DNA from 2 places in the Globicatella sp. PHS-GS-PNBC-21-1553 genome. Region 1 is predicted to be linked to the other one. Evidence: predicted binding sites of a transcription regulator. Region 1 holds the regulator's gene; the other holds the start of a gene.
What was found. Region 1 encodes HrcA, which represses chaperone genes, less so after heat shock. Its sites were predicted from a motif close to TTAGCACTCNNNNNNNNNGAGTGCTAA; they were not measured.
Positions count from the first base shown of each region.

Region 2: LB888_RS02885 (co-chaperone GroES) is a predicted target of HrcA. The motif match lies at 14,167-14,193, and genes of this name have one in related genera.

Region 1 covers NZ_CP085470.1:2,177,371-2,193,403, reverse strand. Annotated here, with positions in the region: gene LB888_RS10525 (hypothetical protein) at 1-295, shown strand, start outside; partial or broken gene LB888_RS10520 (formate--tetrahydrofolate ligase) at 650-2,319, opposite strand; gene LB888_RS10515 (phosphatidate cytidylyltransferase) at 2,506-3,300, opposite strand; gene LB888_RS10510 (isoprenyl transferase) at 3,310-4,059, opposite strand; gene dnaJ (molecular chaperone DnaJ) at 4,395-5,537, opposite strand; gene dnaK (molecular chaperone DnaK) at 5,785-7,611, opposite strand; gene grpE (nucleotide exchange factor GrpE) at 7,637-8,287, opposite strand; gene hrcA (heat-inducible transcriptional repressor HrcA) at 8,309-9,322, opposite strand; gene LB888_RS10485 (YitT family protein) at 9,789-10,685, opposite strand; gene hemW (radical SAM family heme chaperone HemW) at 10,695-11,852, opposite strand; gene ribF (riboflavin biosynthesis protein RibF) at 11,842-12,831, opposite strand; partial or broken gene truB (tRNA pseudouridine(55) synthase TruB) at 12,857-13,773, opposite strand; gene parC (DNA topoisomerase IV subunit A) at 14,023-16,033, opposite strand, start outside.
Region 2 covers NZ_CP085470.1:632,124-648,156, reverse strand. Annotated here, with positions in the region: gene LB888_RS02960 (serine hydrolase) at 1-654, shown strand, start outside; gene LB888_RS02955 (DUF1538 domain-containing protein) at 890-2,356, shown strand; gene LB888_RS02950 (hypothetical protein) at 2,376-3,368, shown strand; gene LB888_RS02945 (LPXTG cell wall anchor domain-containing protein) at 4,444-5,649, shown strand; gene LB888_RS02940 (asparaginase domain-containing protein) at 5,719-5,853, shown strand; gene LB888_RS02935 (asparaginase domain-containing protein) at 5,986-6,279, shown strand; gene LB888_RS02930 (hypothetical protein) at 6,323-6,532, shown strand; gene LB888_RS02925 (helix-turn-helix domain-containing protein) at 6,706-7,512, opposite strand; gene LB888_RS02920 (iron-containing alcohol dehydrogenase) at 7,683-8,861, shown strand; gene LB888_RS02915 (glucosamine-6-phosphate deaminase) at 9,110-9,811, opposite strand; gene LB888_RS02910 (hypothetical protein) at 10,080-10,781, shown strand; gene LB888_RS02905 (arsenate reductase family protein) at 10,791-11,159, shown strand; gene LB888_RS02900 (hypothetical protein) at 11,152-12,312, shown strand; gene LB888_RS02895 (ArsR/SmtB family transcription factor) at 12,425-12,799, shown strand; gene LB888_RS02890 (hypothetical protein) at 12,871-13,032, shown strand; gene LB888_RS02885 (co-chaperone GroES) at 14,220-14,489, shown strand; gene groL (chaperonin GroEL) at 14,503-16,033, shown strand, end outside.

The DNA of each region.
Region 1 (16,033 bases):
TAAGATGGCTAAATGGATTGGTTTTTTCTTATCAGAACATAATAGTGCCTTAAATGATAATGGCGATGTCATTGATTTTTCAAAGGCTTTATCACTCGATGAAAAACTATTATTACTTTCTCAAGCTTATGTTCATCAATTGACCATCAATTTTGTCGTTGGTACCGAAACGATTACTGGAACGATTACAGTGCTAAATACCGAGCAAATCGGTGTCCAAACTAAGCAACATTATCATTTTATTCCGATTAAAGATATTATTACGATGCAGTTAGCCGACGAAATTGAAAGTTAAGAGGAGTATCACCGACGTTTAGCTTCCGTCATGATACTCCTCTATTTTTTTAACATTTATCCTGCAACTAACTTACTAGAGGTTTCCTTTTTGTCACGAACTAACATGATTAAATTACTAGACAAAATAAGGCACTAAGTTAAAAGATAATGTTTGTGCATTGCAAAACAGCACGCTTAATTCACTAAAAGGCGCTCCTAAAACCGACCTATCTCACAACATTAGTGATTGAATGACCTAAAAGCTTTGATAAAATAATTAACCTCACAAGTCTTGACTACTGAATTAATAGAAAACTTGATGAATACCGAACATTTTTAATACGCCACATTTTACCCAAGCAAACCCATAGGACTAAAACAAGCCTGTAATATTACCATCATTATCAATATCGATTGTTTCGGCTGCTGGGACTTTTGGTAAGCCCGGCATGGTCATAATTTCCCCGGTAATCACGACGATAAAGCCGGCGCCCGCCGATAATCGCAATTCCTTAACCGTTATATCAAAATCTTCTGGCGCCCCAATTAACTGTGGTTTGTCAGAAAAAGAATATTGGGTTTTGGCAATGCATATCGGTAAATTAGCAAAACCTAAATTCGTTAGTTGAAGTATTTGTTTGCGCACTTTTTTATCATAGATAACATGGCTACCATGATAAATTGTTTGTACTACTTTGGTAATTTTTTCTTCGATACTATCGTCTAATTCATAGGCATAACGTAATGTAGCGGGCGTTTTTTCACTCATCGCCACTACTTTTCGCGCTAAATCAGCGCCACCTTTCCCCCTTGAGCCCACACATCAGAAAGGACCACTTCTGCATCTAAACTTTGACATAAGCTCAAAATTTCTTGTAATTCAGCTTCAGTATCCGTCGGAAATTTATTAATAGCCACGACGACTGGTACACCATAGACTGTATGCAAATTAGTTAAGTGGCGTTGAAGGTTCGGTAAACCTTGTTTAACGGCTGCAACATTTTCCAGATTTAAGTCAGTCTTGGCCACACCCCCATGCATTTTTAAAGCGCGTACCGTGGCCACCAATACCACTGCGTGAGGATTCAATTGGGCAGTACGGCATTTAATATCGAGAAATTTCTCCGCTCCTAAATCAGCTCCAAATCCAGCTTCCGTCACGACATAATCAGCTAAATTAAGTGCGGTGCGAGTCGCAATCACACTATTACAACCGTGTGCAATATTCGCAAAGGGGCCGCCATGAATAATAGCAGGTGTCTGTTCCAAGGTTTGGACGAGGTTGGGCATGACTGCTTCCTTTAATAAAACGGTCATGGCACCAGCCGCTTTTAAATCAGCTGCGGTTACTGGTTCACCTTTAACATTATACGCCACAATAATTTTAGCAATCCGTGATTTTAAATCCGCTAAATCTTCTGCTAAACATAAAATCGCCATAATCTCACTGGCAACGGTTATATCATATCCATCTTCACGTGGGACTCCATTAGCACTGCCTTGAAGTCCTGATACGATATGGCGTAATTGACGATCATTCATATCAACCACGCGTTTCCAAACGATAGTGCGTGGATCAATTTGCAGATGATTACCTTGATGAAGGTGATTATCTAACATCGCTGCTAATAGATTATGAGCAGCACTAATCGCATGGAAGTCTCCAGTAAAATGTAAATTGATATCTTCCATTGGAACGACTTGAGCACGCCCACCACCAGCTGCGCCACCTTTTAAACCGAAGACCGGTCCCAATGACGGCTCACGCAATGCTAAGGCAGCCTTTTTGCCAATATATCTTAAACCATCAGCTAATCCTACCGAAGTCGTCGTTTTTCCTTCCCCGGCTGGTGTCGGTGAAATAGCTGTTACTAAAATTAATTTACCTGGATCCTTAGCGGGTAATTTCTGATAATCTATTTTCGCTTTATATTTTCCATAATGATGGAGTTGTTCATCTGAAATAGCTAACTTTTCTGCAATTTGTTCAATGGGTGCCATTTCAACTGAATGCGCAATCTCAATGTCTGTTAAATAACTCATCTCGCACCTTCTTTACTTTCTTAACAATTAAATAATTAAATTTCATTATACTCAGTATTTTTTCATTTTTCAAATAGGTTTGTTAAACTCAAAAGGCGTCTGGCATAACCCTCTCCCTCTCGTGCTACTTTTGTATTAAACTCAAAAAGCACCCTCAATCTAATAAGAATGAAGATGCTGAATTATTTATTGAAATAAATTGAGCCAAATCATAAACATAAAGCTCGCAAAAATTAAACTATCAAATCGGTCTAATACACCACCGTGTCCTGGTAAAAATTTACCTGAATCCTTAACATTAAAATGACGCTTTAACGCTGATTCGACTAAATCACCAAATTGTCCGACTAGCGATAAGATAATACTCAATAGCCAAACATGATTGGTATCACCTAAATTAGGTTGAAAAATAAATACAAAGACAACACCAGCAAGCATCGCACAAAGGACACCTCCAATAGAACCTTCAATCGTTTTGTTGGGACTGACTTCCGGTGCTAATTTATGTTTACCATAGGCTCTACCAATAAAATAAGCGCCAATATCAGTGGCCCAAATCACAACGAATAGATAAGCTAATGTGACTAGGCCCATATCTCGAATTAAAATAATAAAACGAAAGCCGAATCCTACATATAAAGCCGCAAACATTAATACCGATACTTCTTCAAAGTTGATTTCTTTATAACCATAGACGGTTAAAACCAATAGCGCCATTCCACACAAATAAAATAAAAACTGAGAATTGAAATTAGTAATCCAACTTAAATTATAATGTTCTGGTAAAACGATTAAAGCGACTGCAAGCGAAGAAATCAATCCAATCGCATTAAAATATTGAATTTGTTTCATGCGAGCAATTTCAAATAATCCTAAAATAGCCACTACCAGGATGCCATAAGCGAAAGGATGACTTCCTAAATAAACAAAGGGAATAAGCACTGCTATCCCTATTATCGCCCCAATAATTCTTGTTCTCATCGGTCCCTCCTAAACTTTTCCGAAACGACGGTTACGATTACTAAAAGCAACCAAAGCTTCTTCAAAATCTCTTTCAGAAAAATCTGGCCACAAGACATCCGTAAAATACAATTCGCTATAAGCAGATTGCCATAATAAGAAATTACTTAATCGTTGCTCACCACTGGTTCTAATCACTAAGTCAGGTTTTGCAATAGCTCCATAACGTGCAGTGAATAAATAATCTTCAACTAATGCCTCATCAATTTGATCTATCTCAATTGCACCCTCTTTAACTTTTTGACTAATCGCCTGGATGGCCTGAATCATCTCTTGTTGTCCACCATAATTAATCGCAAAGTTTAATACTAGTCCAGTACAATGCGCACTTTCAGCAATCGCTTTATTTAAAATATTTTGGGTATCCTCAGGTAATTTGGTAATATCACCAATACATTCAACACGACAATTATTTTCAATTAATTCTGGTAAAAATGACGAGAAAAAATCACCCGGTAATTTCATTAAAAAGTTAACTTCATCTTGAGGTCGTCCCCAATTTTCTGTTGAAAAAGCATAAAGTGTGATTAACTTAATGCCCTTACTATTAGCATATTTAGTGATACGCTTAATTGTTTCGACTCCACGTTTATGCCCAGCTACACGCGGCATCAATCTTTTTTTAGCCCAACGTCCATTGCCATCCATAATAATCGCAACATGCTGGGGTATTGTTTGTAATTCTTTAGACATGTTATATAATCCTTTTCCCTTTTTTATTCTAAACTTAAATTTATTATATCAAAAAAGCCTAGAGAATAGAATAGTTCTGTCACTTTGTCTGATAACCACTGTCGCCATCATAGTAATCTATCTGTTTACAGGTAAAAAAAGCTAAAACGCATTCCTTGTTGACGATATTCAAAATAAAAAACCGACACCTACTAGCTAGGGTAAGCTAACTAGTAAGGCCGGTTTGATAACTCCTCCAGTTGACTATCAAAAGCACAATGAGAAGATGTCTAAGTTACACATTATTATAAATTATTTATTCTATCTCTGCATTACAAACAGCTTGAAAGATCCACTTTTAAAGTCAACTCAGTGAGGATATATTATTTGCCGTCAAACATATCTTTTACTTTGTCAAAAAAGCCTGGGTCATGTCCTTTTAGACTCGATCCGCTTTCTTTGGCTAAGTCTTTAAATAATTGTTTTTCTTTATCAGATAACTTCGTTGGTGTTACCACTTTGACGGTTACATGTTGATCGCCATTTCCTGTTCCACGTACACTTGGTGCTCCCTTGCCACGTAAACGGAAAGTGGTATCCGTTTGAGTACCCGCTGGTACTTTAAGTTTTACATTGCCATGAACCGTTGGTACGGTAATTTCGTCACCCAAGGCCGCTTGTGCGAAATTAATAGGTAAATTGTAGAAGATTTCAGTACCATTACGTTCAAATTTATCACTTGGTTTCACACGGAAAATAACATATAAATCGCCATAAGGACCACCGTTTTTACCCGCTTCACCTTGTCCTGATAAACGCATTTGTTGATCATCATCAACACCTGCTGGAATAGTAATTTTAACAGAATGTTCTTTGTTTTCAATACCTGAACCATGACAAGTGTGACATTTTTCTTTGATTTCTTTCCCCGTACCTTGGCAGACATCACAGACTGTTTGAGTCATCACACGACCAAATGGTGTATTACGTTCTACTTGAATCGCACCTGTTCCATGACATTTCGAACAAGTTACGGGTTTAGTACCTTCTTTGGCTCCAGAACCATGACAAGTATGACATTCTTCATTACGCTTATAGGTAATAGTCGTTTCTTTTCCAAAGATGGCTTCTTCAAAGGTTAAGGTTACACGATATTGTAAATCATTTCCTCGTTGAGGAGCATTCGGACGACGACTGGCACCTCCCATGCCGCCACCAAAGAATGTATCAAAAATATCTTCGAAGCCACCGAACCCTCCGGCTCCACCCCCGAAGCCACCAAAACCACCACCAAAGTTAGGATCATTGGCTGCATGTCCGTATTGATCATATGCTGCACGTTTTTGGCTATCGCTTAGAACTTCATACGCTTCTGTTATTTCTTTAAATTTTTCGTCCGCACCCGGTTCTTTATTAATATCCGGATGATATTGTTTTGAGAGTTTACGGTATGCTTTTTTTATTTCTGCATCTGAGGCATCGCGTGAAACACCTAGGACTTCATAATAATCACGTTTAGTTGCCATTTTCAACCTCCTTCGTTGTAGACTTATCTATCATAATCAAAATTTAAGAATTTATCAATATTCATCTGAAAAATACTAAATAGGAGTGAGCTGGAAGCCAAGTCTCATCGATTCTGACTTCCTCGCCCACCCCAGCTATCATACTCAATTATTAGGTTGTTCGAATTTATTTAATAACAAAAGCCTTCATTAAAGTCTTACATTATCTTCAAAACGAATCAGACCTTATAATCTTATTATCAGTTGATTACTCGTCTACTTCTTCGAAGTCAGCATCTACTACGCCGTCATCATTTTGGTTATCTGAAGTTGCTTCAGCACCTGCTGCTGCTTGTTGTGCTGCTGCCGCTTGTTCATATAATTTAACGGTTAAGTTTTGAACTACTTCATTTAATGCATCACGTTTAGCTTTCATTGCTTCTAAGTCGTTTGCTTCAACGGCTGCTTTCAATTCATCACGTGCTGCTTCTGCTTCTTTAACTTCTTCTTCAGATACTTTGTCTTTTAATTCATCTAAAGTTTTATCAGTAGCGAAGATTAATTGATCCACTTCATTACGTAAGTCAGCTTCTTCACGACGTGCTTTATCTGCTTCTGCGTTGGCTTCAGCATCTTTCACCATACGATCGATTTCTTCATCAGTTAAACCTGAAGATGATTTAATCGTAATCGTTTGTTCTTTTTGAGTACCTAAATCTTTTGCACTTACGTTAACGATACCGTTTTTGTCAATATCGAAAGTTACTTCGATTTGAGGGATACCACGTGGTGCAGGTGGAATATCCGTTAATTGGAAGCGACCTAATGTTTTGTTGTCAGCTGCCATTTGACGTTCACCTTGTAATACGTGTACATCTACTGCAGGTTGATTATCAGCTGCGGTTGAGAACACTTGTGATTTAGATGTTGGAATTGTAGTGTTACGGTCAATTAATTTAGTGAACACGCCACCCATTGTTTCAATACCTAATGATAATGGTGTTACGTCTAATAAGACGATATCTTTCACATCACCTGAGATAACCCCACCTTGGATAGCAGCACCCATTGCAACCACTTCGTCTGGGTTAACTGATTTGTTAGGCTCTTTACCAGTTTCTTTACGAACAGCTTCAACCACTGCTGGAATACGTGTTGAACCACCTACTAAGATAACTTCGTCAATTTCAGATTGTGATAAACCAGCATCTTTAAGTGCTTGACGAACAGGTTGTTTTGTACGTTCTACTAATTCATGGGTTAATTCTTCAAATTTCGCACGAGTTAATGATAATTCCATATGTAATGGACCTTCTGCTCCTGCTGTAATGAATGGTAAGCTAATTTGTGTTGAAGTCACACCAGATAAATCTTTTTTAGCTTTTTCAGCAGCATCTTTCAAACGTTGTAAGGCCATTTTATCTTTCGATAAGTCAATACCATTTTCTTTTTTGAATTCTGCTACTAAATAATCCATAATTTTTTGGTCAAAGTCATCTCCACCTAAGTGGTTGTCTCCTGATGTAGATAATACGTCGAATACGCCGTCACCTAATTCAAGAATTGAAACGTCGAAGGTACCGCCACCTAAGTCGAATACTAATACTTTTTCTTCTTTATCAGTTTTATCTAAACCATAAGCTAAAGCTGCTGCTGTCGGCTCGTTAACGATACGTTCTACTTCTAAACCAGCAATACGGCCAGCATCTTTTGTCGCTTGACGTTGAGCATCGTTGAAGTAAGCAGGAACCGTAATAACAGCTTTTTCAACTTTTTCGCCTAAATAATCTTCAGCAAAACCTTTTAAGTATTGTAAAATCATCGCTGAAATTTCTTGTGGTGTGTAGTCTTTGCCACCCATTGAAACTTTATGGTCTTCACCCATATAACGTTTAATTGAACTTACAGTGTTAGGATTTGTCACTGCTTGACGTTTTGCAACTTCCCCTACTTGAATTTCATCATTTTTAAAAGCAACAACTGAAGGTGTGGTACGATTACCTTCTGGGTTTGGAATAATTTTTGCTTCTCCACCTTCTAAGACAGAGACAGCTGAGTTTGTAGTACCTAAGTCAATACCAATAATTTTAGCCATTTTACATTTCTCCTTTATAATTTAATTATTGAGATACAATAACCATTGCTGGTCGTATCACGCGTTCATGCAATAAATATCCTTTTTGTAAAACATTGATTACCACGTCAGAATCTTGACCTTCTTCTGCTTCCATCACGCTGACTGCTTGGTGGAAATTAGGGTCAAATTTTTCTCCCATTGGATCAATGACTTTAATGTTTTCACTTTCAAAAGCATTTTGTAATTGTGAGAGAACCATCTCAACACCTTTTTTCAATGCTTTAGCGTCATCAGAATTAGTCTCGCTTTGTAAAGCGCGTTCTAGATTATCAACTACTTCTAACATTGAAGTTGCTAATTTTTGCGAACGATATTTTGCTAAATCTTGACGATCCTTAGCGTTCGATCTTTTCATATTCGCAATTTCAGCTTGTAATCTTAGCACTTGGTCTTCTAGAGCATCATTTTTTGCTTCTAATTCAGCAAGTGGATTCTCTTCCACCTTTGTTTCTACTGTTTCTTCAACAGTGGATGTTGCTTCTACTTCTGCTGTAGTTTCTACTGTTTCTTCATCAGTTGATGTTGCTTTAACTTCTGCTGTTGTTTCTACAACATCTTCGGTAGTTTGGGAATCAACTTCAACTTCTGGAACATCTTTTTCTAATTCTTCATTACGTTTGTTTTCTTCTGCCACTACGATACCTCCTTTTAATTGTTAATAATTCGATAGTTCGATTAATAAATCTTGCATTCCTGTCATAATTTTATGATAAGGCATTGTCGCAGGACCTACCAAACCAAAGGTAATGACATGATTGCCAATTTTACTTTTCGCCGTAACGATACTTACATTTTTAAAGTGATACGGTGGCGTTGTAAAATCAAATGTGACATTCAAACCAACTTTTGCATCAGTTAAAAATTGATACCAGGCTTCGTTTCCATCGATTAAATCAAACAAAGTGCGCCAGCCTTCAGTTGGTAGTTGTGGATCAATGAGATCAAACAAATGATTTTTTCCTGCAACATGATAATACTGACTGTCATGTGCTTCGATTGCCTTTTTGATTAAAGAGGCAAAATTCAATTGTACTGAAACAGCCTGTTGAATTTTTAAGGGAATTGTCAATTTCATACGTTGATACACATCATCTAATGTTAAATCGATCAATTCATCTTGAATAATTTGTTCAATCCTATCGATTGCCTCGTCTTTTAAAGCATATGGTAAATCAAATAATTGACTTTCAACCTGTCCATGGTCACTAATCACTGACGCAATGAGTTGATAATCCGATAATTTGGTTAATTTAAAATCGCGCATCCTACGATGACTCAGATTCGAAATCAAAACGACTACCGGATAACCAGTATAGTGTGCTAACTGATTCGTCGCATGTAAGACAAATTGTTGAACATCATAATAACGTTCACCAAATAACTTACTTGATTGTTCTGGCTTATTTTCAGACTCTTGCTTTAGTTGTTCGATTAATCGATCAATGTAAAATTGGTAGCCTTCATAAGAAGGAATACGACCACTTGAACTATGAGCTTTCATTAGAAACCCTAATTGCTCGAGCGCCATCATATCATTACGAACAGTAGCTGGACTTACTTGTAAGACACTTCTTTGCAATAAAGTCCTCGAACCGATAGGTTCTTCGGTCTCTCCGTACAATTTAACAATCAACTGTAATATCTGTTGTTGTCTAGGCGTTAAATTCATCTATTTTTCTCACCTCACAAATTAGCACTTATATACTTGGAGTGCTAACCTATCTATATCATACACCCTACTATAGCCTTTGTCAACACTTTTTAATAAAAAATTAGCACTCTTTTATAGAGAGTGCTAATCGACAAAAAGTTGCTATTATAAGGTTTTGTATAACAATGATAAAATGTTTAGTTTAAAATAGAAAATAATTGCTAAAAACAAAGCTATTAATTGAGTCATAAAAAAGTTGGTTTGGGGCCCTGTACTAACAGTTACTTAATACATACACTTAGCTATTTAATTTATGACTTTCGTAATCGTCTCTTTGCTTCCATCTCATTATGTGAAAGTTTGGATTGAAGGCAATAACGGCTTTTAGGTCGCAATACCAGACTTTCCATTGATTAATCCATCATTAAAACGTGGTAACGACTTGAAATGACTAGCTTTTACTATATTACCATGCCTTAATAAATTAAGGTTCATTACTAGAAAGGTTGGTTACTGCTGGCGTATCTTTCTCAGGTTCAATAAAGAAAGTAAAGCCTTCGCCAACCACTTGATGAATATCGGTGACGGTTACAAATGCCTTAGGGTCAATTTCATGAACAATTTTTTGTAATGCCAGTAATTGACGTTCGCTAATGACAATATATAGCACATGCTTTTCCAGTTGCGTATAAAAACCATAACCATTTAATACTGTAATACCACGATCTAATGTATCGGTAATTTTCTGTGCGATCGCTTGATGCTCATTCGAAACGATCGTAACAGCTTTACGTGGGTTAAATCCTTCCAAAATAAAGGAAAGAACTTGACTTGTAATCAATAAAGTAATGACCGTCATCACACCTTTTTCTAAGCCAATGACAAAAGTTAAGGGGGTAATAATCATAATATCTAAAATTAACAAACCACGCGCCACGCTAATCCCTAAATATTTTTTCATCATTAGAGCTAAAATGTCCGTTCCAGCAGTCGTTCCATTACCATGGATAACAATCCCAACGGATAATCCGATTAGAAAACCAGCTACTAATGGTGCAACAATAGTATTTTCAGGAATAAATGCTCCTAAATGGATATATTGTAAAAAAATCGTTAATGACGCAATCGCTAAAATTGTATAAAAAATAGTCTTCTTATATAAAAACCTCCAACCGACAATTAGTAAGATCGTATTCACCACAAAACTAACAATAGCATTATTCCAATTAAAAACATATAGAAAGAATAATGAGAACCCCGTGATACCACCTTCACCTAATTCATTCGGAATAATCACTGAATTAATGGCAATCGAAAAAATGAAATTACCTAATAATACCAAAAAGATATTCATCAAAATTCTAATATGATCTTTTTTCATAAGCTCCCCCTACTTTGTAATAGTCCCTAATAGATTACGAAATACCGAATCTGCTAAAAACAATCCACGATTCGTTAAATAAACATGGTCATCAGCAATATTTAATAAGCCATTGTGTTGTTGTTGTACAAAAAAATCATCGAACAGTACGGCCGCATCTTGATTAAAACGCTCCGCAAATTCACTTAAATAGAAACCTCGTGTCGTTCTTAAAGCTAAAAATAAAAATTCTTCCATCTGATCAGACTCTGTTAATGGTAATCGATTCACAACCGGTTTTTGATTCGCTTCCGTAGCTTTTAAATAATGATGAACAGGTCCATTATTATAGTATCGAACATTATCAATAAAGCCATGTGCTCCAGCACCAAAACCATAATATGGCGTATAATGCCAATATTTCAAATTATGACGTGACTCGAATCCAGGTCGTGCAAAGTTACTCACTTCATATTGCTCAATACCATGCTCTTGTAAACGACGAATGGCTAACTCAAACATATCGGCATCTACATCTTCAGACGGCAATGGCAGTTTGCCTTCTCTTTGTAATTGTTGAAAAACTGTTTGATTTTCAATGATCAAAGAATAGAGTGAATAATGTGGTAAGTTTAATGATAAGGCTTTGGTTAAACTATCATCAAAATCGGCTAACGTTTGTCCCGGTAGTCTAAATATCAAATCAATACTTAAATTCGTTAGTCCAGCTTCTCTTAACCATTCAATACATTGATAAACATGACGTTCACGATGATTACGACCTATTTTTCGCAATAACAAATCGTTAAAACTCTGTACCCCCATACTCACGCGATTAACACCAAAAGACTTCAATAATCGACATTTTTCTGGAGTTAATTCACCAGGATTAATTTCAAATGTATACTCCGTTTGATCATCATAGGTCAATATTTGTTGGATGCTCTCCAATAAGTGCGTTAATTCTTCAATATTTAAGCAACTTGGTGTGCCACCGCCTACATAAATCGTATCAAATGGTTTGGTAGACTCTACTTCATCCATATATAATCGCATTTCATTGGCTAAGCCCGTTAAATAACGACCTACTGGTTGTCCATCATAGAAATATTTATTAAAGGCACAATAATGACAAATTTTCTTGCAAAATGGAATATGGATATAAACGGCATCCGCTCTATTCATCATCTTTCACCTTTTCATTATCAGGTATCGTTGACTGTTGTGCTAGCTGCTCAAAATACGTTTTTGTATTAATTAAATCCTGGTCTAATTGATGAATTAGACCTTTAATGCCATCAAATTTCATTTCACCACGCAAATAATGATGCCATCTTACTTTTACAAAATGCCCGTAAATGTCTTGCTCAAAATCTAATATATAGACTTCACAGGTTTTTTGGCGATTCGCTTCAAACGTAATATTATAACCAATGGAAGCCATGCCTTGATACCATTTTCCATCTACTTCAATCTCGCAAACATAGACTCCAACACTTGGTAATACTTCTTGAGGATTAATTTGCACATTAGCAGTCGGGTAGCCAATTGTTCGACCTCTTTTATCTCCATGTACCACCATTCCACTGGTTTGATATAAATAACCTAGCTCTTCATTAGCAATTTCGATTTGATTGTTCGCCAATAAATCCTTAATATTGGTAGTCCCAACTTTTAAATTATTATTTTTTAATTCAGGAACTTCAATGACGTCAAAACGCCCTTTAGCATGCTCCGGCAAAGTTTTCATATTGGCAAGCTCTTGCTTACCATAGGTATAATCAAAACCAGCTACTACTGTGACCGCACCGAGATCGACAATATAACGATCAACAAACTCTTGGGGACTTTGCGTCCCGAATTCTAATGTATAATCAATTAAATATAAAACATCAACCTCTAATGCACTTAATAGCTCAACTTTACGATCTAATAAAGTCAAATAAGTAACTTCTTCTGGGTCTAATTGATGGTAAATAATTTTTGGATGCTGATTAAAAGTCATCACTGCTAAAGGAATCTTTTTTTCATTGGCAATTTTTTTTGCTGTATTAATAACTGCTTGGTGCCCACGATGAACACCGTCAAAGAAACCTAATGCTAAGACAATCGGTCCAGGAAAAATTTGTTCTTGATTATAGGGATGATGTAATTTTATTATATTCATTACGAAACCCTTCTTTCTAGTAATCTTATTCGTTCTCGACGAACATTCTTAATGGTTTTAATAAATTTGGTTTTAAGGGATGGGGTTGGTAAATGGCCCGAGCCAATCCTTGATAAAATAAGACGGTTGGTTCCAACACTAATGAACTAAAATAATCATGTGGTAATAATTTTCCATGTTGAACATCATGATATTGTGATTCTGTTAGGATGATGCTTGGAAATTCAGTCAGTGCCGATTCAATCGAACAAATAGCCTCGTTAATGGTTCCTTGTTCAACTGCTGCTTGAACTTGAGCAAGCGTTAATGCTTGCTGTTGATTGAAACCACCCGTTGCATTGCGTGTTAGCCGCGACATGTGGCTGGCAAATCCTAGTTTTTCTCCTAAATCAACGGCTAAAGTACGAACATAAGTGCCTTTGCCACAAACAACATGAAAATCCCATGTTTGGGTTTGTTGACTTTCATTATAAACAGGATCACTGGTGCGTATAAAGGAATCAATTTGTACTTGTCTTATCGGACGCTCCACTTTTTCCCCAGATCTTGCATATTCATACAGTTTGCGACCATTGACTTTCACCGCTGAATAATAAGGTGGAACCTGATTGATAACCCCTTCCATTTCAGCCATTTTTTGATCAATTAAATCAATATTGACAGGAGTTAACACAGGTGTGGTCGACACTTTTTCTCCACTAGCGTCTTCTGTTTCAGTCGAATATCCTAAAGTAATCGAACCTTGATATTCTTTTTGTCCATCCATTAATAATTCAACCAATTTAGTCCCTTCGCCTAAGCAGACTAGTAAAACTCCGTCTACATCTGGGTCAAGTGTCCCAGTATGGCCAATTTTTTCATTTTTAATAGTTTGCGCAGACGAAAAACGACATCATGACTGGTCATGCCTTTTTCTTTCCAAATGGGTAATAAACCTCTCATGCTGTGCCTCTCTCCTTTAGATACAAAATTAATTATATCAGATATTGCTTTCATTTGTGAGTGATTAACTAATTTTTCATTATATACTTAATAAATACTTATCATGAGTTGTACTAAGCTTTCTCAAACAAGCCAAACTGAAAAACGATAGACGATTAAAAGCAAATTTATGCGCATTTCACACCTTAAAAAATAAAAAAGACCCCATCAATGTTTATCATCCTATTGATGGAGCCTATCGAAATAAAACTATTCCTCATCTAGCATTTTTAATCGCGCAGGATACATTCCGACAACTTTACCTAAAGTTTCTAATTCTTGAATAGCAGATCCGTTTGATAAGCGGTCGGTTAAAGCAATATCCATCGCCTTAATTTCGAGTGTTTTACCAGTGTCACCTAAGATAACTACTGGTATATTTCCTTTTTGTAAAGCTAAAACTTGAATAAAGCGATGTGGATTCGTTTTTAATTCTTTTAATAATAAATGTCCCCGACTGGAGCGGTTATTCACTTGAGAGATAATCTCTACGTCAAAACGTTTGATATTTGCTCTTTGGGTTAATGCTAATAATTGTGGACGTTCCACTGCTTTATCAATTAATAATGAAGCGACTACTTGATCATCATCCTTCAAGTTAATTGCCACTACACCTTGTGCTTTGGTTCCGCTAATCGCCACTTCTGACAATTCATAACGGACTCCATAACTTTTCTTAGTAATTACAACCACTTGATAATCATGGTCGACTTTTGCTAGGTTAACTGACACCAATTCATCTGCTTTATCTTGTAATTTCATTGCCATCATCGTCTTAGTTTTATAGCTACGATAAGTTGTAAATTGTGATAAAGTTGTTTGCTTAATTTTACCATTTCGGCTAGTCAATACCAATGTTGGGTTCGCTTCAGGCTTTAATTTGTCTGGTTCCATTACCGATTTAAAAGCGGCAATTAACTGCTCTCCATCTTCTAAATGATAATTAGTTGAAATATGCATTCCCATATCTTTCCAACGAATATCTGGTAATTCATGAACTGGTAAATGAATATAGTTACCTTTATTTGTAATTAACACAATCGCATCATGCGTACTCATCTCTTTAACAAAGATTGGATAATCCAAATCGCGACTTCCTAAGTCAGTCGTATCAGAAGCACTAAAAGAGCGAACACTGGTTCGTTTAATATAGCCTTCATTCGTTACTGATACATAAACTTGTTCTTCGGGAATCATAATGCTCGTTTCAACGACTATTTCTTCCACTTCAGCTTGAACAATGGTTCTTCTTGGTGATGCAAAACGCTTTTTAATGTCTTTTAATTCATTGGCCAATACTTTTTTCAATATATCTTCATTATTTAAAATATTTTGATACATCAAGATACGCTCATTTAATTCAAGCTTTTCATTTTGTAATGCCTCAATATCCGTATTCGTTAAACGATATAATTGCAAGTTAACGATTGATTCTGACTGAACCTCTGAAAAATCAAATTCACGTTCTAAGTTACGCTTAGCATCTGCTTTATTATCAGAATTACGAATGACCGCAATCACTTCGTCTAAAATCGACACAACCCGAATTAAACCTTCAACAATATGTAGACGTTTTTTATCGGTTGTTAACATATACTTGGTACGCTTTGTAATCACCTCTTTTTGATGATCAATATAAGCTTCTAACATTTGCAATAAGCCTACCACTTCCGGACGGCGATTATGAATTGCGACCATATTAAAGTGATAATTAACTTGTAATTCAGTATTTTTTAATAAGTATTGTAAGATTCCTTCAGCATTCACTTCACGTTTTAATTCAATGACCACACGCACACCATTTCGGTCACTTTCATCACGAACTTCCGATATCCCTTCAACTTTCTTCTGAATACGAATATCATCCAAACGTTGAATTAATTTGGCTTTATTAACATCAAATGGTAATTCCGTCACCACAATTTGTTGCTTATTACCTTTCAGGTCTTCTATTTCAGTTAAAGAACGTACGACAATTTTTCCTTGACCCGTTTCATAGGCTTTACGGATTTGGTCTGCCCCTTGAATAATCGCCCCTGTGGGAAAGTCGGGTGCAGGAATTAATTTTATAATATCATCTAAACGATAACGCTTATGGGTTAACATATAGACAACTGCATCGATCACTTCACCTAAATTGTGAGGTGGTATTTCAGTGGCATAACCAGCCGAAATACCAGTGGCACCATTGACTAATAAATTTGGAAAACGAGCAGGTAAA
Region 2 (16,033 bases), 990 kb from region 1:
AAACTTTTTGTCCTTGCGGCGCTATTTGAGCAAGTAGAAAAAGGGGAAATGGATTTAACAGAACAATATGTCTTAAAAGCAGAAGACAAGGTCTCGGGAACAGGGGACATTCAAAACATGCAAGATGGTACGGAATTAACCTTATTAACCTTAGCTGAGAAAATGATTATCATTAGTGATAATACCGCCACTAATATTCTGATTAATTTAATAGGTGGTATAGAGAAAGTTCAAAACATAATTGTGGAACTGGGATATTCTGATGTGCAATTAAAGCGGTTGATGGTTGACCTTGAGTCATTAAAAGCCGGGGAAGATAATTATGTGACGGTAGAAGATGTTGGTCGAATTTTAGCAGATATTTATCAAGAAAAATTGGTATCAAAGTCAGCTTCACAAAAAATGTTAGCTGTTTTAAAGCAGCAAACAGATCGACAAATGCTCGCGCGAAATCTGCCGAGTGACGTTACTTATTACGGAAAAACAGGGAATTTTGAAGACTATGGTGTGCAAAATGATGCGGCCATTATTGAGACGCCAAAATGTGCCTTCATCTTAGTTTTCTTATCACAAGATGGTCAAAAAGAACAACAATTGAAAGCGATGAATAAACTAGGAAAAGTAGTAAGCGAACTATTCATTGAAATTGAATAGCACCGAGTAGAATATATTGCGAATGGGATTTGTATGGCGCCCATCAAGATAGACACCGATGAAGGTGCAGAGCATTTGAGTCAATAAATGTTGCTATAGATATTTACGATTTTAGTCTCAGTTAAAGTCTATTATCTATAACAGTGTGTATTTAAGGATATTTCCGTTTGTTTGAATAGAATAAAATTGATGGTATAATATTATTAGTAAATTTTTTAAAAAAGGAGGAATGTGAATGCTTCAGAAGTTAAAAGAGGTTATGATGGCAGTAATCCCCATCGCAATTTTAGTTGTTATTATTCATTTGTTTTTAACCCCATTAACGCAAAAACAATTTACACTATTTGCTATTGGTGTCGTATTAGTGCTGTTCGGATTAGCCATATTTTTACTTGGTGTTGATATTAGTATTTCCAGAATGGGACATATTTTAGGACATGGTTTAACTAAAACAGGAAATACCAAATTACTAGTTGCAGGTGGAATTTTGATTGGCTTTATTGTCTCGATTGCCGAACCTTCTCTAACAATATTAGGGGATCAAATAGCGACAATGTCCAATCAAAGTTTAAGTCAGATGTTAGTCGTCGTCGTCGTATCTTTAGGTGTGGCGTTTTTGCTGGCTTTAGGGATGCTTAGAATTGTTTATGCTTGGAATATTTCAAAAATAGTGACGATTTTTTATGTACTTATTTTTGTTCTTGCTATTTTTGTGGATGAAGCAATGGTGACTTTTGCCTTTGACTCATCAGGAGCGACGACAGGTGCTCTAACGGTTCCTTTCGTACTGGCATTAAGTACTGGTATTTCTTCATTATCAAATGAAGAAATTGAACAAGATGATATGAGTTTTGGTTTAGTTGGGATTGCTTCCATTGGACCGATTTTAGCAATGTTGATTTTAGGTTTGTTTTCGAGACAATCTTTAGCAGGCCAGTTTATTGAACAAGAACCATTAGACCAATCGATTGCCCTAATTGTATGGGAATCCTTAAAATCTAGTATTGGTCAAATTGTAGTCGGAGTTATTCCCTTATTAGTTATTTTTCTTATTTACCACTATTTTATTGAAAAGCAAACACCTCAAACCTTTAAAGATATTATGGTTGGATTAGGTTATTTAATGTTTGGTCTCGTACTGTTTTTAACTGGTGTTTCGGCAGGATTTATGCCTATAAGTCAATATTTAGGCGGAGCTTTGTATGAATCGCAAGCACAGTGGGTTCTAGTGTTAATTGGCTTTATATTGGGTGTGATGGCGATATTAGCAGAACCAGCCATTTATGTTTTAATTAACCAAATCGAAGATGAAACCGGGGGCTCTATTTCAAAGAATTTAGTATTAGTGCTTATTTCTTCAGGAGTAGGCGTTGCGATTGCTTTAACTGTTTTAAGAATTTTAAATCCTTCTATGAGATTATGGCATATTTTATTACCAGGTTTTCTACTAATTATATTGCTGTCGCATAAAGTGCCAAAATTATTTGTGGGGATGGGGTTTGATTCCGGTGGAGTAGCCAGTGGTCCAATGACCGGTACCTTTATCTTTGCATATGTTCAAGGAATCGCCATTGCTAGTCCGGTCTCTGATCCCATTATTGATGGTTTCGGTATGATTGCGGTAGTGGCCATGGTGCCTATTTTATTTATAGAAATATTAGGTTGGGTTTATCTTAAGATTGAACAAAACCAACAGGAATAATTTGAGGAGTAATGTATATATGACTAAAACGATTAAAGAAGATCCTGTTTTATTAGCAATAGCGGTTCTGAACCATAATGAAGGTGCCCGCTTTGTTAATGAAGCGATTAAATTAGGATTAAATGGAGGAGTGGTTAGTCCTGCAACGGGATTAATTGGCTCACCATTATTGAATCTATTATCTATTCGTCATGACCGTCGTGATTTTGTGATGATTTTTGAAAGAGAAAGTGTGTTAATTCCAGCCTTAAAGTCTTTGGTAAATACGTTTAAAATGGATTTACCGAATCATGGAATTGTTTTTGTTTTAAAAACTGGTTTCCAATTAAGTCGTGACTACATGCTAGAAAATAATGATTGGAATGAGACAGAGGCTGATTATCAATTAATGGTATTAAGTTTTAAACACGGTCGTGCCTCAGAAATTGTGCAAAAAATTAATCAAGTTTCAACTGCAGGCGCAACGATTTTTACTGGAAAAGGTGAGAGTATTCTGGAACGTCAACAAATGATGGGCCTAGTATTTGCACCACAAAAAGATGTTATTTTAAGTGTGGTTGAAAGTGATCAAGTACCAGATGTTTTCACTGTGATGGAAAAATCATATCAATGCACTCAAACTAAAGGTATGTCCGTATGGAGTATTGATATCCATAATTTTTCACGTAATCGCTCATTAACACCATTAAAGACCGATTCTGAGAGAGAAATTCTAATATCGATTGTCAGTGAAGAATTAGAAGAAGAGTATATTAAGATTATGAAAAAACATCGCATGAATGGTGGAACTAGCTTGAAAGGTCATGGATCGGTTTCACCAGAAATGATGGAGAAGATTTTTAATATTACAGTGAATCCACAAAAGAAAATTCTTTTTACTATCGATACGACGAAAAAGATTGAAGCAGCCTATCATGATATTTTATCGTCAGCTAAAATGAATGAAGCGCATAAAGGAGTCTATTTAACAATTCCAGTACATGCGGCTTATGGCTTGTATCAGGAGAATTAAACAACTTACACGGAAGTATTCTTTATTTAGTATTCATAAATTAAGAACAAACTAATTTTGTCAGAAAGATTCGTTGTTTATATTAAGGTGTGGGCAAAAACTATAATAATTATGTTTGAATCCAACACTTTAATTAATAGTGCTGTGGTTAGTGGTCTCAATATGTGTTGTAATGATTTGTTTGAGACTTAATCGACTTTTCAGGGAGTGGACAGACAAAACGAAAATCATTTGATTTTCTACTTGTTGTCCACTCCGTAACTGATTTTGATAGGTAGATAATGATGTCAGAAGGGAAATTAGATGCTAAAAAAGATCAATTGGCTGGAAAAGCAAAAGAAGTTTTAGATGAAACGGTCAATAATCACCAATGAGTAGCTGAAGATAAGACGGGAAATCTTGCTAGAATAATGAAAGTTTAGCTAATGATGCTAAGAAAATTTTGAAGAGTTGTAAGATATTGTAGAAGATACAGAGAATAAAGTTAATGACAATTTGAGGAAATAATAGAGAGTATTACTCCTAAATAATGCATAAATTACAAGGCTACAGCTGATGGTTCAGTTGTAGCTTTGTGCTTAAAAATATGTTTTCGACTTAATAATTATTGGTTCATTATAAATGCAAGAATTGTTAAGGGTTAAGTAGTGTTTGAAAAGTAGTAATATAAGTGATAGGCTAGGTTTGAAATAGAGATAAAAACGGGATGTAGCACAATGCGTGAATGAGTAAAGACTAAAAAATAATTGCTAAAGAGCTAGCTGAAATTGTAAAGGTAACACCTAATTTTATTGCTACCTTAGAACCTAAATCAACGAATGTATCTTGGTGAACCTTAAGTATAATTTTCGATATTTTGATATTACATCCATTGAAGACCTCGCACTTATGAAGAGAGACTATTTTATGTGAGTGGCTTACTAGGCAGTTATGCATATTGGCCAGTCAGTGGCATTAATATAGGATAATAGCATCGCGCCGAAAAAGTATGACGAATCATTGCGACTATTTCTTTATTGTTTAAAATATGTCAAACATGTTATAATAAATGTAATAACTTTAGGAGGATAAAATTATGAAAAAATTAGTCATTGGATTAATTTGCCTTTTCCAAGTAATGTGTCTTCCGAACATATCAGTAAAAGCAAATGAAACAACCACGGTACGCCATGAAACTAGTACCGAAACAACTAATAGCGAAACGACGGTTACAACTGAAGAGTCGACCACCGTCAGTACGATGGTTGAGGTGCCAGAAGAGCTAATAGGGGCACAAGTCGCCGATTATTTAGTAGCGGATCAGTTTTATCAAATCACTATTAAAAATACTGCCGATGAAGTAGTTTATCAAAAAGATGATGCGATTTTTCTTCAAAGTGATTTAGAAAAATTACAAGCAATATTGAAATCTTCAAGTCATCTCTACATAGACCTTGGTGATGGTCAATATGCTTTACCTGTTGCGTCACTTAGATTAGTGAATCAAACCTTGACTTTTATTTATGATGATGTCATAGGTTATTCAGCTGTCTTCCATGAAGGGGTAGTTACCAATTCGGGAATGATTATTAGTGATGCAAGTGACCCTGTAATAGAGACCGTTACAATTGAACAGCCTGATATTAGTGGCTGGGTTGTTAATCAGCCTAGTAATATGACGGCTGAAATCCTAACGATTTCGTTGAAAAATCAAGAATATTGGGCAACCATGCCTTATAAAGTAGGAGTTAACGGAGACGTTTTAGATGAGAGTAATACAATTTATTTAGGTGCTTTTACATTAACAGAGTCACCTTATAATTTACATTTAAATATCGTTCCCAAAACAGAAGCACCAAAAGAGAAAGAAAATAATCGACGCTTAACAAATAAGCTTAAAACTGCTTTGGATAGAGAAAAGACTGTTCAAGAAAATACCACAACCGATAATGCGCCAATGACAACTACTACCGTACAGGACGAGAATATGCAAAGCGATACTGTCACTGAAATGAGTCATGAAGCAACATCACCTAGCGTTGATGAACAACCAACGATTCCTGAGATGGCAACATCCATTGAAACTACTGAGGTGACTCAATCGCAATACAGTACTGAAAATACAGTTACGACTAGACAAACAACTGTTGAGGACTTACAAGCTGTTGTTCCTAATCAAGATAATAATCGTCGCAAATTACCTTTGACGGGTGAAACATCAGGAGCTATTATGATGATAGTGGTACCGCTACTGGTTCTGGGATTGTTATTAGTAGTCTTTAATAAAAAAGAAAAAATATAATACAATGTCATCTACTTGCTATTCAAGAATATTTTGAGTAGGGTAGATGATTTTTTATTAGAGGTAACCATGAAGAAAATTTTAATCATTAACACAGGCGGAACGATTGCAATGAGCGAAGACCAAATAACCGGTAAAGTATCGCCTACGAGTGAAAATCCCTTAACCAATCAAGGTCAATATTTTAAACAATTAGCACATTAACAATCGTTGATTATTTTCATTTGCCTTCACCCCATATAACAGTGGATCATTTATTAGAATTGAGTCATTATGTTCAGAAGATTCAAAATCAATATGATGCCACTCAACCACTGCTCTCTGAATTAAATAGATATGCCTGAACAGAATTTAAAAAGTTTTTGCCCAGCCTCATCCATTCCTTTAACGATGACGGGAGCGATGCGTTCTAGTAATGAAATTGGTTCGGATGGTTTATCAAATTTATGCAGTGCAATCTTCGTTGCCATGGATGAGGAAACAACTCAACATGGTGTTGAGGTCGTCATGAATGAAGAGATTCATGCAGCTACTTATGTGACGAAGACTCAAGCGACAACTATCGAGAAAAGAGTGGGACTCATTAAAGCGTACTTAGGTATGGAGGCTGAAAGGTCTGGAGATATTTGACCATTATGATGGATTGGTCATCGAAGGTTTTGGTGCGGGTAATTTGCCACCACAATTAATGGTGAAACTTCAAAATTTATTAGCTAAAGGAGTTAAAATTGTCATGGTATCTCGAGCTTTTAATAGCATCACTGAAGATGTATACGATTATCAAGGTGGTGGCAAGCAATTAAAGCAAATGGGGATTGTCTTTGCACAAGGATTAAGCGGCGTTAAAGCGAGAATCAAATTATTAGTTATTTTAAATAGCTGACGAGAAGCATCATTGCCCGAGTTATTTTCAAGACAGGCCTATCAGTATTAATTGTTAGAAAACAATAGTATAATCAAGTTAAAGACTCTTTGAATGAATCGATTAAACAACTGAGCTTATGAAGCGAAAACAGTTATTAAGTTTAATGAGATATCATTCAAAGAGTTTTTTAATTATGGATGACGATGTTTTTTTCTAAATTGTGATGGCGTAATATGATTAATCATTCTAAATGCTTTAGTAAAATGTGACGGTGAATTAAAGCCAACTTTAGCTGAAATATCCGCTATTTGCTCGTCAGTATGAATTAAAAGTTTTTCTGCTTCTTCGATACGCACATGAATCAAATAATCAATTGGCGAAAGTCCAGTATTTTGTTTAAAAATACGGATTAAGTAAAATTTATTAATATCTGACACCTCTGCCAATTGTTCTAGCGTCACTTTTTCCGAATAATGATCACGGATATAATTTTGGACTTCTTGTACATCTTTTGATTTTGCTAATTTGCCATTATCCTTAATTGAAATATCCGAATGACGCAACACATAAATCATGATACATTCTACTAGGCGTTTAATAATTTGGTCAGTACCTCGACTTTTTGATTCATTTTCAAGTAATAATAAATCGAAATAATGACGTAAAGTACGTCCACGGTTATGCACTAAAAAGTGACCATCTACAGAATCAAGATTGACAGAAGAGGTAAAGACAAAACCGGTTAATAAAATTGTGATGATTTCTGAATTTTTATCTACTTCAAACGATATTTTTTGTTGCGGATTTAAAATTAAGATATCATTTTCTTGACAACGATAATCTTTGTCATCAATTCCAAAATGAGTTTGGCCTTTTTTGACATAAATCAACATCAAATTATCTTCTGTCTGTAATACTTTACTATCCTTAGTTTGTAACAAATAATGTTCAATTCGACTGATTTTAATTGAAGAAGAATTTATATTGGAAATATACATATATTCAGCCCCCATTTTTATTCTTATATTTCTATTATACAAAATAAAATAGAAAAATAAACATAAGTTGACCTAATAATATATAGAAAAATACAAAAATAAAACAGATTTCTTTTTGTATCAAGATGAACTTTGTTATAATAAAAGCATCAAATATAAGGGGTGTCATTATGCAGAATTTCGTCTATGATATACCAACTAAGGTCTATTTTGGAAAAAATCAAATTGAACGTTTACCGGAGTTAATTCATCGTTTTGGCAAGCGTGTGTTATTAACATACGGTGGTGGCAGTATTAAACGCAATGGTCTATATGATCGTGTAAAAGAATTACTAGCCGATTGTGAGATTTATGAATTAGGTGGGATTGATCCCAATCCGCGAATCGAATCAGTGCGTGAAGGGGCAAAATTATGTAAACTGCATCATATTGATGTGATTTTAGCAGTAGGTGGAGGCTCAACGATTGATTGTTCCAAAGTCATAGCTGCTGCCTCAAAATATGATGGCGATGCGTGGGATTTAGTTGCAGATTCAAGTAAAATTAAAGATGCTTTACCTTTAATCGATATTTTGACTTTATCTGCTACTGGAACAGAGATGAATACAGGTGGGGTTATCACCAACTTTGAAACGAAAGAGAAAAAAGGTACAGGAGCTTATGTTTTATATCCCTATGCCTCAATTTGTGATCCGACGTATACTTTCACTGTGCCTAAAAATCAGACAGCTGCCGGCACAGCAGATATTATGAGTCATACATTTGAAATTTACTTCAATCGAGAAGAAGGTGTGTTTGTTCAAGATCGCTTAGCTGAAGGGATATTAAAAGCGTGTATCCATTATCTACCTATTGCATTAGAGCAACCGGATAATTATGAAGCGCGTGCTAATTTAATGTGGTCTTCTACGATGGCCCTTAATGGTATTACTTCGATCGGACGACCAGGACCATGGACATGTCATCCGATCGAACATATGTTATCAGCCTATTATGATATCACCCATGCTGTCGGATTAGCCATTTTAACACCACGCTGGATGTCGTATATTTTAAATGAAGAAACAGTAGATCGTTTTGCAATGTATGCTCATAATGTATGGGGAATTCCCTATCAAGCTGATCAGTTTTCGATGGCTAAAGAAGCGATTGAAAAAACATATCAATTTTTTGTCGACGCTGGCCTACCGATGACTTTACCAGAAGTTGAAATCGATGAAGAGTACTTTGAAGAAATGGCCGAACGGGTTGAACCACGTTTAACGAATAGCTATGTTCCATTAACTAAAGATGAGGTCGTAACCATCTTAAAAGATTGTATGACTTCGGGAGTTACCTACCAACATTAAATTGAATGATCAATCGATGATGACAACCTGTCCTGTCTGGGCAGGTTTTTTTCAGTCTTTACAAAAAATAAGCGAAAAGCAGTCTGAAAGGAGCAGAGGTATATTAAGCGGTATCGAAACCTTAATTGTCTAGTCAATCATCTAAATTTACAGTTAATTTTAAGAAGGGGGACTCATTTCGAATAAAGGGTGTCGAAATCAAACTAAAGCCCCATACCGAAGTATGAGGCTTTGAATTATAATAAAGATTAGATGAGTGATGCAGCGTCTTCATCTACGATGACCGTTACATCGGGGTGGTTAATTAAAACTGTTGCCGGGCAATCTGTTGTTACTTCACCGGCCATTAATTGTTTAATGGCATTGGCTTTGTTTTTACCGAAAGCCATTAAGATAATTTTTTTAGATTTCATAATGGAAGCAATTCCCATACTGTAAGCTTGACGAGGAACATCTGCTTCAGATTCAAAATAACGTTTATTTGCTTGGATAGTTGAATCAGTTAAATCAACTAATGCAGTTTTTGCATCAAAGGAAGTACCAGGTTCATTGAAACCAATATGACCATTTTCACCAATACCTAAAATTTGTACATCGATTGGATTTTCATCAATAATTGCTTCATAACGAGCAGCTTCTGCCTCTGCGTCAGTATTTAAACCATCTGGAACATAAGTTTCTTTAAATGGTTTGTGATCGAATAAGTGTTGTTGCATAAAATAACGATAGCTTTGAGGATGATCGCCGCTTAAACCGTAATATTCATCTAAATTAATAGAAATTGAATCGGTGAAATCTAAATCTGATGCTACAATTAATTCATATAACTTTTCAGGTGTACTGCCTGTTGCTAAACCGAAAGTGTTAGCACCATTTTCCTTAGCTTCTTTGATAATTTCAAAAGCTTTTTGTGAACCTTCTGCCATTGTCTTAAAAGTTAAAAATTCCATAATTCTCCTCCTTGTGAAATGTTTTTCATCAATATTATTATAGCATTATCACTATAGGTATTCAAACATAAAAAAGACTTTTTAAGCCATAACAAGCAATAGGAGATACTTAGGGAACTGAATTTAAGAATGGGGTTTATAACAATACGATTCCAAAACGAAAATTTGATTAATGTTTTACTACAAAATGGTAACAATTAGATTTTTCAATTTATATTATGATAATATAATTATGAAGAGGATTAACTGATGAAAGGTGGCGACAATATTGTTAAAGACCAAGCAACATTACATGAAGACAACTTTTTCGATAGGATTAATAACATTATTTGCAAGCGTTCATTTAACTTCAAATACAATGGTCGCTGCACAAGAGAACAGTTACTCTACTAATCAAAATACTCAAATTTATACGGAAACGAGTATCATAGAAACCACAACGACTAAAGTTTATGAGGAAATTATTGAAGAGAGTGGTGAAGTGACCCCAGGGGCACCAGGTTCATTTGATGATGACACAACAACTCCTGAAACAACAGAGCCATTAGAGACCGAACCACCAACTGAAACCACGGTATCTTCAGTCGAAGTAACGGATAGTACTGATCAATCACCGGCACCGGAGTCATCTACTACGACGAGTATTAATCAAGGAACTGCCCCAGGTCAAACTGAGACGACTTCTTTTATTACGCGTATTATCACAGGGAATAAAACAACCGCCAATGATGCTCGTAATCAAGGAAAACTATCAAAGAGTGATCGACCACTATTCAAAGAAAGTCAAGCGCATTCGCTTACTAAATTATTCTTAAAAAAATATCTTCAAACAAATATTGAAACATATTCCGATGTTAAAGTTTGGAGCTATGCTTTGTTAACCGTAACAACAGGTAAAACAGAATGGTTAAATCCAGATGTGGTGATGCCTTTGGTTGTCACGATTGCTGAAATATTGACTAATTATTAAGGAGCAACAATGTATTATTTAATAGGACTTAAAACGTGCAGTACTTGCCGTCAAATCGAAAAATTATTAAGACAAGCGGATATTACGTATCAATATCAAGATGTCAGAACGGATCGACCAACTGCGGATCAAATTCGTGGTTGGTTGTCTTCTATTAATGAGGAAAATATCGATAAATTAGTCAATACCCACGGGCAAGTTTATCGAGAACGCCAATTAAAGAATGATTGGAAAAATTTTACAGTCGAAGAAAAAATCCAAACACTAGCATCTGATGGAATGTTAATTAAACGCCCGATTTTAATTACCGATAACAATCGCCTGTTTGTGGGAAATGAAGTCAAAAAATATTTGGAGGAAGGGGCAAATCATGCATAAAAAATTAACAAAACTTAGTTTGCTTTTATTGTTGACAAATTTTTCTTTGCCAATAATGCATGCAGAAGAAAGTAGCCAAACAGAAATAACACTCCAAACAGAAACAACCGTAACACCTGCTGAAGCATCTACTACACCAGCAGCTGATGAGTCAGATACTACCAGAAATATTACTTCTATTGTGGAAAAGAATGGTGAGAGTCAATATGACTTTAAAGATCCACAAGCGCTACTTGAGGCACTTAAAAATTCTCCTGAGAATAAGTCCACAATGTTTAATTTAATGGAAAGTGAAAACGGTGTGGATTTTATGCTTGATAGTTTATCAGCTTTAAAGGATAATCATCTTTACTATATTTTAAACCAAAAAGGTAATGATGGCGGCACTAATGTTCTGATTCAAACTGACGAACAAAATAATGTTAAAACTTCGTTTTATTTAGCAGAAGATTTAGCAAAATTAGCTGCGGAACGCTTAAATAATGACTATGAACAATATAAAGATAGTTCAGTCGAAGCTTATTATGTCTACGCACAAGAACATATCGATGATATTTTAGGCACTTATATTGAGCATCCAGAGGTTAATGAAAGTAATCATACACTTTTACAACGATTGAATTCAGTTGATCATTGGATGTTAGAATTAATCACTCAATATGTTGAAAAGAACACGAACCGTGCTGAGGTTCATGAAACAGAACAAGAAGGAACAGTTTATGTCTTTAATATCGATCAAAAAGAGTCACAACAACTAGTCGAATTGGCTCAATCATTAGTGGAAGCTACTGATGAAACGAAGCGTTTAACAGAAGAATTACAAAAAGGGTATCTTGGCACAATCAGTTTCTCAATGAAATTAGGGGAAATAGCCATGAGTCTATCAACCGATGATGCGCATCATGTTATTGAATATCGTATAGGTTTAGAAAAAGCAACGATTAAACAACCAGAAGCTAAAAAGATCATCTCAAGCCAGGAATTTATTAAGAAAACAGGTATTGATATCTTTGATGATGGGTTAGTTTCAGTGATAACCACGGAAACAACAAGTTCCAACGATGAAGAAAATACGCAATCTGAGGCAACCGCAGAAATAGACTCTGCTGAAGAAACCACAACATTAGCAGAAACCACCATCGGTGAGGAATAGTTAAAACGATTAAAATAAAGAGGAATTGATAACTCTATTAAAGCGTTTATAATGTATCAAATAGCAATTTCATCTATTTGATGATATAATTTTGGAAAAGAGGAGGCATAATATGAAAGAGTACATCTGTATGGCTGATGTAGAAATTGAACGTGAGAAAAAGAAATTATCGAACTTTGTTGACGAAGCAACCCTAGAACATAAAGCAACTATTTTTAAAATATTAGGGGATTTAAACCGAGTTAAGATTGTCGAAATTTTATCTCACTATCCTCAATTATGTGTAAATGAAATAGCTCAATTTATTGATGCTTCTGTAGCGACCACATCACATCATTTAATTACCTTAAAAAATAACGGCATTATTAAATCTGTAAAAGAAGGGAAACATGTTATCTATATGTTAGATACTGATTATGTAACCAGTCTATTTGAAACAGTGGATTTATTACGTGTCCAATGTCCTAAAATGAAAGCAGCTAAATAATTTATATTTAATTGTAGGCGGTTTTACGGTATAATATAATCATAAATAATATTTATGATGGAGGGTGTAAAATGAAAGATGCAGACAAAGAAAAAGTAGTAAATTGGGACAATCTATCTGAAAACTTAGATGAATTAAATATCGATGGCGTTTTAGATGGTGAAGATAGTAATCAACATATTGTAGCGACAGAAGAAGAATTTCAAGAGCTTTTAAAAGGATTATTTGAATAATATTTTTACCGAAGCAGAGTAGCGGAGCTTAATTCGAATACTCTTTGCTTCGGTTTTTTTGTTAATCGTCAAGATGACAGTTTAAGAACTAAATAATTATTTTATTTGATTACCGTGCTATTTAGCTGAAAAAATGAATTGTAAAAGATATATATAGAACAAGTAAATTGATTGAATCTTGAATTAAGAGCAGTATAATGAATGTAAAGATGACAATTGAAATAACTAAAAATGAACGACTGAGCAGATTTATGAATGAGAGTTGCAGTAAGTATTCACATTAACAATAAAATTTGTTTAGGCTTTATAGAATGCGAAAAATGCCCTTTAAATGAATAGTAATTATAGTCGTTTTTTTATGAGTCATTTTGATTAATAAAGGATTTAGTAAAGCTTGGCAAATCATTCATTATAGCGGTGATGTCAAATTAATAACTAAGTCTAAGTAAGACTATAAACTACTTAATAACATGGAAGGAGGATAGCACCTTGAAACCGTCTGAAAACTGAAAGGAGGTTATCCAACTATCTCTGTCTTGGCCGTACAGTAAAACGGCTTTTTTGTTTGAAATAAGACGCTTAAATAAGTAATCATTATGAAATAATCTGTGGAGAAAAAACTCTAAATATAATTATTCCACGTCACTAAAAAATAGTTAGTATAATCTAAAAGTCAAGAAACAGTATTGGTTCATCTGCTGCATCAAGATCGACTAAATCTACTTGCAAACTCTATAATCTTATGTTAGTTTATAAGCTAATAGAGGTGATAGAGTGATGGGTAATCAGTTGCTAAATCCTGATCATAATTTTTATCCGGAAGATGATTCTTTTTTACGTTTTGAAAAAGCCCTATTATCAAATTACTAAGGCGGTCTATCCGGCGTGGAGTTTAGAGGCGAAAATAATTCAACAACTTAAAAATGGTTCTCAAAAAGTAATTCAGATTGCACCACCTGATACGATTGATAACCAGACTTATAATTTTTATTTTAAGCAAATTTACGATAATGTGGGCAATACCTGGTTTCAATTTATAAACGTCCAACGACAGTTAGCGAAGTCAAATTAATTTAAATAATCTAGTCAAACTACTTGATTTTTGACCAAAAATGACCTATTATTATAACTGTATTAGCACTTAGGGTGTTAGAGTGCTAAAAAATATCAAGTAATGGAGGAATGCAATGATGTTAAAACCATTAGGAAAACGTGTATTAATCAAACTAGAATCAAATGAAAAAGTTTCAACAGGTGGGTTAGTATTAGCAAGTGCTGCGAAAGAAAAACCCACTCAAGGTGAAATAATTGCTTTAGGTCAATTAGTAACCGATGAAGACATTGTGAAAGCTGGCGATGTTGTTTTATTCAATGAGTTTTCAGGAACAACGATTACTCATGAAGGTACTGACTACTTAGTTATTGATTTAGAAGAAGTTTTAGCAATTTTAGGATAGGAGAGGGTAGATAATGGCAAAAGAATTAAAATTTTCAGAAGATGCTCGTGCTTCATTATTACGTGGAGTAGATATTTTAGCAAATACCGTTAAAACCACTTTAGGACCAAAAGGTCGCAATGTTGTGTTAGATAAAACATATGGTTCTCCATTAATTACCAATGATGGTGTGACGATTGCTCGTGAAATTGAATTAGAAGATCGTTTCGAAAACATGGGAGCACAATTAGTATTAGAAGTTGCTTCAAAAACCAATGATGTAGCAGGTGACGGAACGACTACCGCAACCGTTTTAACCCAAGCAATTGCACGTGAAGGAATGAAAAATGTTACTGCTGGTGCCAATCCAGTAGGGATTCGTCGTGGAATTGATATGGCAACGAAAGTAGCCGTAGAAGCGTTAAAAGGTTTATCACAACCTGTATCATCTAAAGATGCGATTGCTCAAGTTGCAGCTGTTTCTTCAGGAGATGAAGAAATTGGTGCATTAATTGCTGATGCAATGGAAAGAGTCGGCAATGACGGTGTTATTACGATTGAAGAATCTAAATCCATTGACACTGAATTATCAGTAGTAGAAGGGATGCAATTTGATCGTGGTTATTTATCACAATACATGGTATCTGACAACGAGAAGATGATTGCGAACTTAGAAAACCCGGCAGTATTTATTACAGACCGTAAAATTACCAATATTCAAGATGTTTTACCATTATTAGAGGAAATTATGCAATCTGGTAGACCTTTGTTAATCATCGCCGAAGATGTTGATGGTGAAGCATTACCTACTTTAGTATTAAATAAATTACGTGGTACCTTAAATGTGGTAGCAGTTAAAGCCCCAGGATTTGGTGATCGCCGTAAAGCAATGTTAGAAGATATTGCTGTACTAACTGGAGCAACTGTTATTTCAGAAGAATTAGGTTACGAATTAAAAGATGCGACAACAGCGCACTTAGGACATGCAGGTAAAGTAACGGTAACGAAAGATTCAACAACAATTGTTGAAGGTGCAGGAGATAAAGCGGCTATTGAAAATCGTATCCAAATTATCCGTGCTCAAGCAGAAGAAACAACATCAAGCTTCGACCGTGAAAAACTACAAGAACGATTAGCAAAATTATCTGGTGGCGTCGCGGTGATTAAAGTAGGAGCAGCGACTGAAACAGAGCAAAAAGAACGTAAATTACGTATTGAAGATGCCTTAAATGCGACACGTGCTGCGGTTGAAGAAGGAATTGTTTCTGGTGGTGGTACAGCTTTATTGAATGTTCAAGAACAAGTATTAGCCATTGAAGCAACTGGCGATGAAGCAACAGGTGTCAACATTGTGGCGCGTGCTTTAGAAGAACCAGTTCGTCAAATTGCTGCCAATGCAGGAAAAGAAGGTTCAGTCGTTGTGAATGAAATTAATCGTGCAGAAAAAGGCATTGGTTATAACGCAGCTACCGATAAATTTGAAAATATGATTGAAGCAGGAATTGTTGACCCAACAAAAGTGACTCGTTCTGCTTTACAAAATGCAACTTCAGTAGCAGCATTAT